DNA from 2 places in the Paenibacillus sp. KACC 21273 genome. Region 1 is predicted to be linked to the other one. Evidence: predicted binding sites of a transcription regulator. Region 1 holds the regulator's gene; the other holds the start of a gene.
The links. Region 1 encodes CtsR, which represses protease genes until heat stress. Its sites were predicted from a motif close to ATGGTCAATAAAGGTCAAACA; they were not measured.
Positions count from the first base shown of each region.

Region 2: the regulator CtsR is predicted to act here: its motif matches at 2,649-2,669, upstream of clpP (ATP-dependent Clp endopeptidase proteolytic subunit ClpP).

Region 1 is NZ_CP117876.1:801,174-805,385, reverse strand. It holds gene PQ460_RS03560 (protein arginine kinase) at 1-848, opposite strand, end outside; gene PQ460_RS03555 (protein-arginine kinase activator protein McsA) at 862-1,386, opposite strand; gene PQ460_RS03550 (CtsR family transcriptional regulator) at 1,414-1,875, opposite strand; gene serS (serine--tRNA ligase) at 2,717-4,000, shown strand.
Region 2 is NZ_CP117876.1:5,191,303-5,195,514, reverse strand. It holds gene PQ460_RS22765 (SIMPL domain-containing protein) at 1-273, shown strand, start outside; gene PQ460_RS22760 (PdaC/SigV domain-containing protein) at 629-1,786, shown strand; gene clpP (ATP-dependent Clp endopeptidase proteolytic subunit ClpP) at 1,945-2,541, opposite strand; tRNA gene PQ460_RS22750 (tRNA-Arg) at 2,898-2,972, opposite strand; gene PQ460_RS22745 (sugar-binding transcriptional regulator) at 3,223-4,212, shown strand, end outside.

The DNA of each region.
Region 1 (4,212 bases):
ATTGTTGCATAAGACAATATTCCGTACGAACGCATAATGCGATCTGTAACACGTAACTTCGATTCACTGAGTAGACGACTGCGAGCATGATGTTCATACTCAATCATTTGCAACACAACACTATGCAAGTTATCAATGATCTCTTCTTCTGATAGACCTAATGTAATCTGGTTAGAAATTTGAAAAATATTTCCGATCGCTTCACTACCTTCTCCATATAACCCGCGTACAGCGAGCCCTACTTGAGATACAGCAGATAATACACGACCTACCTGATTCATAATAGCTAATGCAGGTAAATGTAGCATAACAGACACTCTAAGCCCTGTACCTACATTTGTTGGACAACTGGTAAGATAACCTCTGCGATCATCAAAAGCAAAGTCCACTACATCTTCAAAAGCATCATCGATCTGAGTAGCACGTTCCCATGCTTCTTGCAATTGAAAGCCTGGATACAAACACTGAATACGCAAATGATCTTCTTCATTGACCATAATACTAACGGATTCATCATCTGTTAGCAGAACAGCTCCACTTTTGGAGTCATTCAACAAATTCGGACTGATCAAATGTTTTTCCATCAAGACTTGTCGATCTACATCTTCTAATTCATCCAAAAGCAATGGCTCAAACGGTCCGAGAGCTTGAAGTGCTTCATTACTAAGCACTTCTGTTAGCTGGTTCCGTGTCTCTTGCGCCTGCTCCATATTTGCCAGAATCGGGAAAGGGTGATGTATCAGATTACGGGCTATACGCACCCTACTACTGATAACAACATCCGAATATTCTCCGCCCTTTTGCATCCAATCGCTCAAAGGTTTTTCTGTAAAACGGAGATTCGGCATAAGTTATTCCTCCTTATGACTCCTGTGAAATTTGTTTTTCTAGCTCGCGTATTTCATCTCTTAAATGTGCGGCTTCTTCAAATTCCTCATCAGCAATACGCTGTTTCAACTCTTGCTTCAAGTCAGTCATTTGACGTTTGATTTTTACTTTGATCCCGCCTCGTTTAGGAAGCTTACCAGCATGAGCAGTACTGCCATGCACTCTTTTAAAAAGAGGATCTAATTGATTATCAAACGTTTTGTAACAAGAGCTACACCCAAATCGTCCTAATTTACGAAATTGAGTATATGTCATACCACATTCTTCACAATGGACATCTTCACTGCATTGACCGGCGAGTTGCCCTTTACTGCTTGAATCAAAATCCATCAACCCTGACAGTAGACTGTGAATTGAAAAGCCTCCTGAAGTTCCTGGAATCAATTCACCTTTTTCACGGGCACAAGTTTCACAGATATGAAACTCATTTTTTTCACCATTTACAATCTTTGTAAAATGAAGAGTTGCCGGTCTTACCTGACATTCTTGACAAATCATCATGTATTGCCCCTTTCTCCCGAATGATTAGGGACGAAGTAATGCAATCAACATCGCCTTCATCATTCTTGCACGGATCTCATCCCTGTAGGGAAGCTTGATCGAAATAACATCTCTACATACTGCTGCACGCATCAGTTCCGCTTCACGATTAGAAATCACTCTAGCTTCTAGCAACTGGTATAGTAAACCTTCAGCAGCTGTCTGACTCATATGCTGTCCAATACTTTCATGAATATGAGTATGAAGGATAGCTTGAGCAGGCAATTCAAGACGCCGTATACGAATATAGCCACCGCCACCACGTTTACTTTCAACCAGATATCCTTTTTCCAATGTAAAACGTGTACTAATTACATAATTGATCTGCGAAGGTACACAAGAGAATTGATCAGCTAAATCGTTACGCTGTATTTCTACTGCTCCTTCTCCACTATCTTGCAGCATTCGTTTTAGATATTGTTCGATAATGTCGGAGATATTACGCATTGTATATTCCTCCATCATGTTTTAAAACATTTACTTATTCTAAATTTGACCCATTTATCATAAGTTCAAAATAGCAGATAAATATCACTTAACCATAAACCTAATCGTAAGAAACCAAAGAAGACAGCATTTGATGATACAACAATAGATTCATGAATAATCTGATCATTATAATCAAAAGTTCATAAATCTTATTTACCATCAAATCTTCAGGCATATTCACGTCATCTAATAACTGTATTCATCATTACTTTGACTATGCGCTGACTTTGACTTTCTTTGACTTTAAATTAATTATAACATATTTTCAGAATTTGCCAAGGGGTTACAGCAAAATATAATACAGAAAATCATATTTTTTAGAATTTAGTTTTTCGCAATTGAATTAAATATTAATAATCTGATGATATATCGTTTTTATAATATATAGTTCTTGCTATCGTTTACTATTCTTAATATCATTCTTGTAGTATTTAAGTTTCATAAAGACTGGCCCCTAATAATATTTCCCTAATATCTAATTTTGATAAAAACTAGACCTTGACACTTTTTTCAACTATACGATACAATACAACAAATTCAATATTACGAAATGGCCATCGAAAGGAATCCAACCTGGAGGCGTTTTCGCCAAGAGATAGCATAAGCGAATAGTCACTGCTTGCTATTTCCTAAGTTAAACGGTTTTCGCCCGTTATCGCGAAACCTAAGAGGATCAGATACACTATCTGTATTTGATCAAGTTGGGTGGCACCGCGAGCAAAAAGCTCCTCGTCCCAAGTGATGAGGAGCTTTTTTGTGCATTTTACCTTTATATTAGGAAAAAAGGAGCGGTTATTTTATGTTAGATATCCAGTATATTAAAAATCATGCTACAGCATTACAAGAGGTCGCAGATCAAAAGAAAATAAGTATATCTATTGCAGAACTTCTTGAAAAAGCTCAGCTTAAAAATCAGTACTTGCAACAAATCGAACAACTCCGTCAACAACGAAACCAATTAACACAGACAATCAGTAGCCATATGCAAAATAAATCGGTATTGCCTACCGACACTGTCCACCAGCTTAAAGATCAAGTGAAACAAATCAATCTACAACTTCAGCAATTGGAACAAACCAGTCAATCTGTTCAACAACAGTATGCTCGATTGATGGAATTAGTCCCTAACTATGTTTCTCCAGATACTCCGATCGGTCAATCAGACGCAGATAATATCGTTATTCGTACATGGGGAACACCACAACAGTTTGCATTTCCTTTTAAAGATCATATCGAACTAGGCGAAATCCATCAGATGATAGATATTACAAGAGGAGTCAAAACAGCAGGAAGCCGCAATTACTATTTAACAGGGGCAGGTGCTCTATTACACAGAGCGGTTCAACAACTTGCTTTAGATACACTACTAGCCAAAGGATATACTCCTATGGAAGTACCTACATTGGTGAGAGGCTCTGCATTAAGTAATACAGCTTTTTTCCCTTTGGGCATTGATCAGACATTTAAAATAGAGAACGAAGATAAATGGTTAACAGGAACTTCTGAAGTCGCTCTTGTATCTTATTATCAAGATGAGATCATTGATCTGTCTCAAGGTGCTATTCGTTTAGCAGCAGTTTCTCAGAATTTCCGTAGTGAAGTAGGATCAACCGGTAAAGATGTACGAGGACTTTATAGAGTTCATCAATTCGCTAAAGTCGAACAAGTTATCTTTTGTGAAGCTAATGCCGAGATATCTGAGCAAATTCATCAAGAGATTACAGCAAATGCAGAAGAATTACTTCAATTGCTAGAACTTCCTTATCAAGTAGTAGCCGTATGTACAGGCGATATGTCTCAAAAAACCTACAAACAATATGATATTGAGACATGGATGCCGAGCAGACAAAGTTATGGTGAGACTCACTCTTCTTCTAATATCCATGACTTTCAAGCTAGACGAGCTAATATACGTTATAGAGATCACGAGGGACAGCTTCAGTATTGTCACACTCTTAATAATACAGCTGTAGCTTCACCGCGTATACTGATCCCTTTGCTAGAAAATCATCAACGTGAAGATGGAAGCATCTATATCCCTATGGCACTTCGCCCTTATTTAAATCATAAAGAGCAATTATAAATATGTATATCTTGCAATAACTTTATAATTATCTTTTAAAAACGATCTTCATATTTATTTAATTATAATGATTTAATTAGGTGAACTAGCGGAATCAACAGACCTACATCTATAAAAGAAATCCTATATGTATAAAACAGAATCATACAAAATAGCATATAAATAAAAAGAACACCTCTTTTGCTCAAAAGAAGTGTTCTTTTTTATGTATT
Region 2 (4,212 bases), 960 kb from region 1:
GGGATCGAAAATGAAGATACCTATCAAGAGCAAGTCATTGCCAAAGCAATGTCTAATGCAAAAGTAAGAGCTCAATCGATTGCAAAAGCAGCAAACCTTTCACTCGGAAGCTTGTTGTCCGTAAGTGATCCAGGTGTAAGTGCACCACCTGTTGTATATATGGAAAAACAAAGTGCTAAAGCGTTGGATACTCCTGATGCTGCCGGTACAAATATTGAGCCAGGTACGATTGAATTGAATGCTACACTTAACGTGCAGTATGCTATGAATTAACAGATTGAAGCGTGAATGAATCTGATTAGAGCAAAATAATCAGAATTGTAACTAATTATACGTGCAAATCCACGTATCGTTTCAGTATAGTAGAAGTTTACTAAAGCAGAGCAGTCCTCAAATTAGAAACGTTTATCTTGTTCAATATCTACATGAGCAAGATAAACGTTTTTTTGATATTCAGCAGAAAAACCTAAAAATGTTTTACAGTTTCATCATTTTTAGTAGTGCAATCGTGACTATGTTGTAAATTGATATTGAGTGATTTGTAAATCTCTTGATAAATGTTAAGGATATAATAAAGAAGGTTAAACCAAATATAACATGATACATAATGTTAAAGGAGAGATAAGGAATGAACACGAATCAAAACAATACATCTAAAGCATATTTGAAAAAAATCTCTGCGTTTCTGTTAGCAACAACGATGGCTACTGTAGGAACGGTAGCTGTTCTACCAGGAACTTCTTATACAGTACAAGCGGCGGCTGCAACATCGTCTACTGCTAAATCAGCTATTCATGTACAAGTAGAAGGAAAAGCGATCGCTACAACAGGGATTGTGAGTCCAAATGGTAGTTCGCTACTTCCTTTAAAAGACACAGCCAAAGCAATCGGGGCTACAGTAACGTACAATGCTAAAGAGAAAACAGTTACCGTGACCAAAGACAAAAATAAAGCATCATTTGCTCTAGGAGTAGATGTAAATGACGGTGTATTTGTTACCTTAAATGGTAGTACGGTTGGAGATAGTTATGATGCTAAAATAGTCAATGGTACTTCTTATGTAGCTATCAAAGCAGTTACAGATCAATTCGGATATCGTGCGGTATGGAATGGTGCTACACGTACTGTAAATATAACAAAAGAAGGCATGAATAATATTGAACTAACAACAGCTACTCTAAAACCGACCAAAACGAACAGCTATACAGAGATTAATATTAAATATCCAGTCATATCTGGTTTGGACAATTCAGAAGCTGAAGTAGCTATTAATAAAGCTTTCAAAGCTCATGCGCAAACTTATTTGGAACAAACACAAAAACAAGCTAAAGAATTAGGGGCTCCTCCTAAAGATTCAGCTATGACATATGAAATAGATAGTGGTTATAAAGTAACTTATAATCGTAACGGTGTATTAAGTGTGTTAGTAAACGACTATGAATTTCTCGGTGGTGCACACGGCGGGGCTACGCTAACTGGGATGACATTCTCGTTGAAAGACGGTAAGCAAATTCAATTGAGTGATCTACTCAAATCCAATAGCAATTATCGTAAAGACATCGACAAAGTCATTAATGCTGAAATCAAAAAAGAAGATCTTTACTTTGCAGATAGTTTTAAAGGAATTGCTGCTAATCAAGGATATTATTTAACAGATAGTGGACTAACAATCTATTTCCAACAATACGAAATTGCACCATATGCAGCAGGTACACCAGAGTTCTCATTTACTTTCAAAAAATTGTTACCTACAGGTGTAAATCCACTGGATGCGTACAAAGCTTAATTTTGATAATATAAGTGATCGGATGATAGAGTAATTGCAATATTATGAAGTAAATGTAGCAGTTATTAGACTTACTATTATAAAAAAGAATACAAAAAAGCCTCCGGTTTATATCCCGGAGGCTTTTTCGCGTGTTGTTCCAGCATGCTGGAGTAAAATTATACCCCTTGTGGAGGTGTATTTTCAATCACTTTATCAACTATGCCATATTCTTGTGCTTCAGCAGCAGTCATAAAGTAATCGCGGTCTGTATCTTTTTCGATACGTTCCAACGGTTGACCTGTGCGATCAGCTAGAATTTTGTTCAATTTGTCGCGCATTTTAAGAATACGACGAGCACGGATTTCGATATCTGTTGCTTGTCCTTGTGCGCCACCAAGTGGTTGGTGAATCATGATTTCGCTGTTAGGCAAAGCAAAACGTTTACCTTTAGCACCAGCGTTAAGCAAGAATGCACCCATACTTGCAGCCATACCTACACAGATGGTAGATACATCAGCTTTGATAAATTGCATTGTATCGTAAATAGCCATTCCCGCAGTGATCGAACCGCCTGGACTGTTAACATATAGGTGGATGTCTTTCTCCGGGTCTTCGGCTTCCAGAAACAGCATTTGTGCAATAATCGCGTTAGCTACAACATCATTAACTTCAGAACCTAGAAAAATAATGCGGTCTTTTAACAGACGAGAGTAAATGTCATAGGCACGTTCTCCACGACTGCTTTGTTCAACGACCATTGGAATATAACTCACTAGAAACCCTCCTTCAAAGTTGTACATCATAATAGATTAATTATAGATCAAATATTGTATTAGAAGATACTCATTGTTCTTACCACATTATAGGATAATTCGAATCAAAAGTCAAAGAAAGTCAAACTATCCTGACCAAAAGTGTAGGAACATCAGTAAAATCGGTTAATGAAGAAGAGGGCAACCAAAATTTGGGTATAAAAATAACCAGCATAGGCTGGTTAAAGGGTGTTCTGCATTTATAAGTCAATCACTTAATGTTGCGCAAATAGTTCTTAGATATGATAGAACATATCAAAAGGCATTCGATCATACCGATTCTTATGTAAAAAAGATAATGAAATAAAAAATATAAATGGCGCGCCCGCCAAGAATCGAACTTGGATCTCAGGCTTCGGAGGCCTACGTCATATCCATTGGACCACGGGCGCACATCAAAACAGCAGTACGATTGATTATAGGATATCTACCTATAAAAAGCAAGTTAGCTTGGGAGGAAATCACGGATAAAAACGATAACATCAACCTCTCACAGAATAGTTGTGTTAAAAACTTGCTTCTGCATGAAAAATTGGTTAAGATAGACGTGGGACTTAAAAAGTTATGCCGGGACATTTTGAGTCCATTAAGAATCGCGGATATAATGAACACTGAGCGAGATAAGTTGCAGGAGTGGAATGCATGCGGAAAATATTAGAAATACAAAAGCAGCTTCTGCCCGATCTCACCGAAGTACTCAAAAAAAGATATACGATTCTGCATCAGGTTATGATGGTAGGGCTGGTTGGAAGAAGATCACTCGCCACATCGCTTAATATGACTGAACGCGTCTTACGTGCAGAGACCGATCTTCTCAAATCGCAAGGGTTACTTGAGATTGAAAGTACGGGAATGAAGGTTAGTGAAGCAGGCAAGCAATTGCTTGATGAGCTTGAACCTATTATTCAGGAACTGCTTGGATTATCGAATCTGGAAGAACGTATTCGCACTTTCTATAAGTTGAGACAAGTAATTGTCGTTCCTGGTGATAGTGACATATCTATTATGGCTAAGCAAGAGCTTGGACGAGCAGGAGCCAAAGCGCTGCTCAGTGTCATCCGTGAGGACGATGTCGTTGCTGTTACAGGAGGCTTTACATTAGCTGAAGTCGCTGAGCAACTCAGTCCATCCATACCAGCACCTCTCAAGAATGCCTGGTTCGTACCGGCAAGAGGCGGACTTGGAGAGAGTATGGAATTTCAGGCGAATTCGATTGCTTCCACTATGGCAAAGCGTGTAGGCGCACAATATCGATTGTTGCATATTCCAGATTTATTGCGTGAAGATGCTTATGAATTGCTTTATCAGGATCAGAATATCCGCGAAATTGTCGGTCTGATTCGTAAAGCACGTATCATCATGCATGGAATTGGAGATGCGATGGAGATGGTGCGTCGCCGTAGACTTGAACCCGAGGCAGCGGAAGAAATTCATGCCGCTGGAGCTGTTGCTGAATCATTCGGTCATTATTTTAATGAACAGGGTGAGACGGTGCACCAGATGTTAACGATGGGACTTCAGCTCGATGATATTTCCAAAGCGGAAGTGGTTATCGGTATTGCTGGAGGTCGTAGCAAAGCCAAATCGATTCATGCTGTACTCAAATTCGGTCAGGAAGATATTCTGGTCATT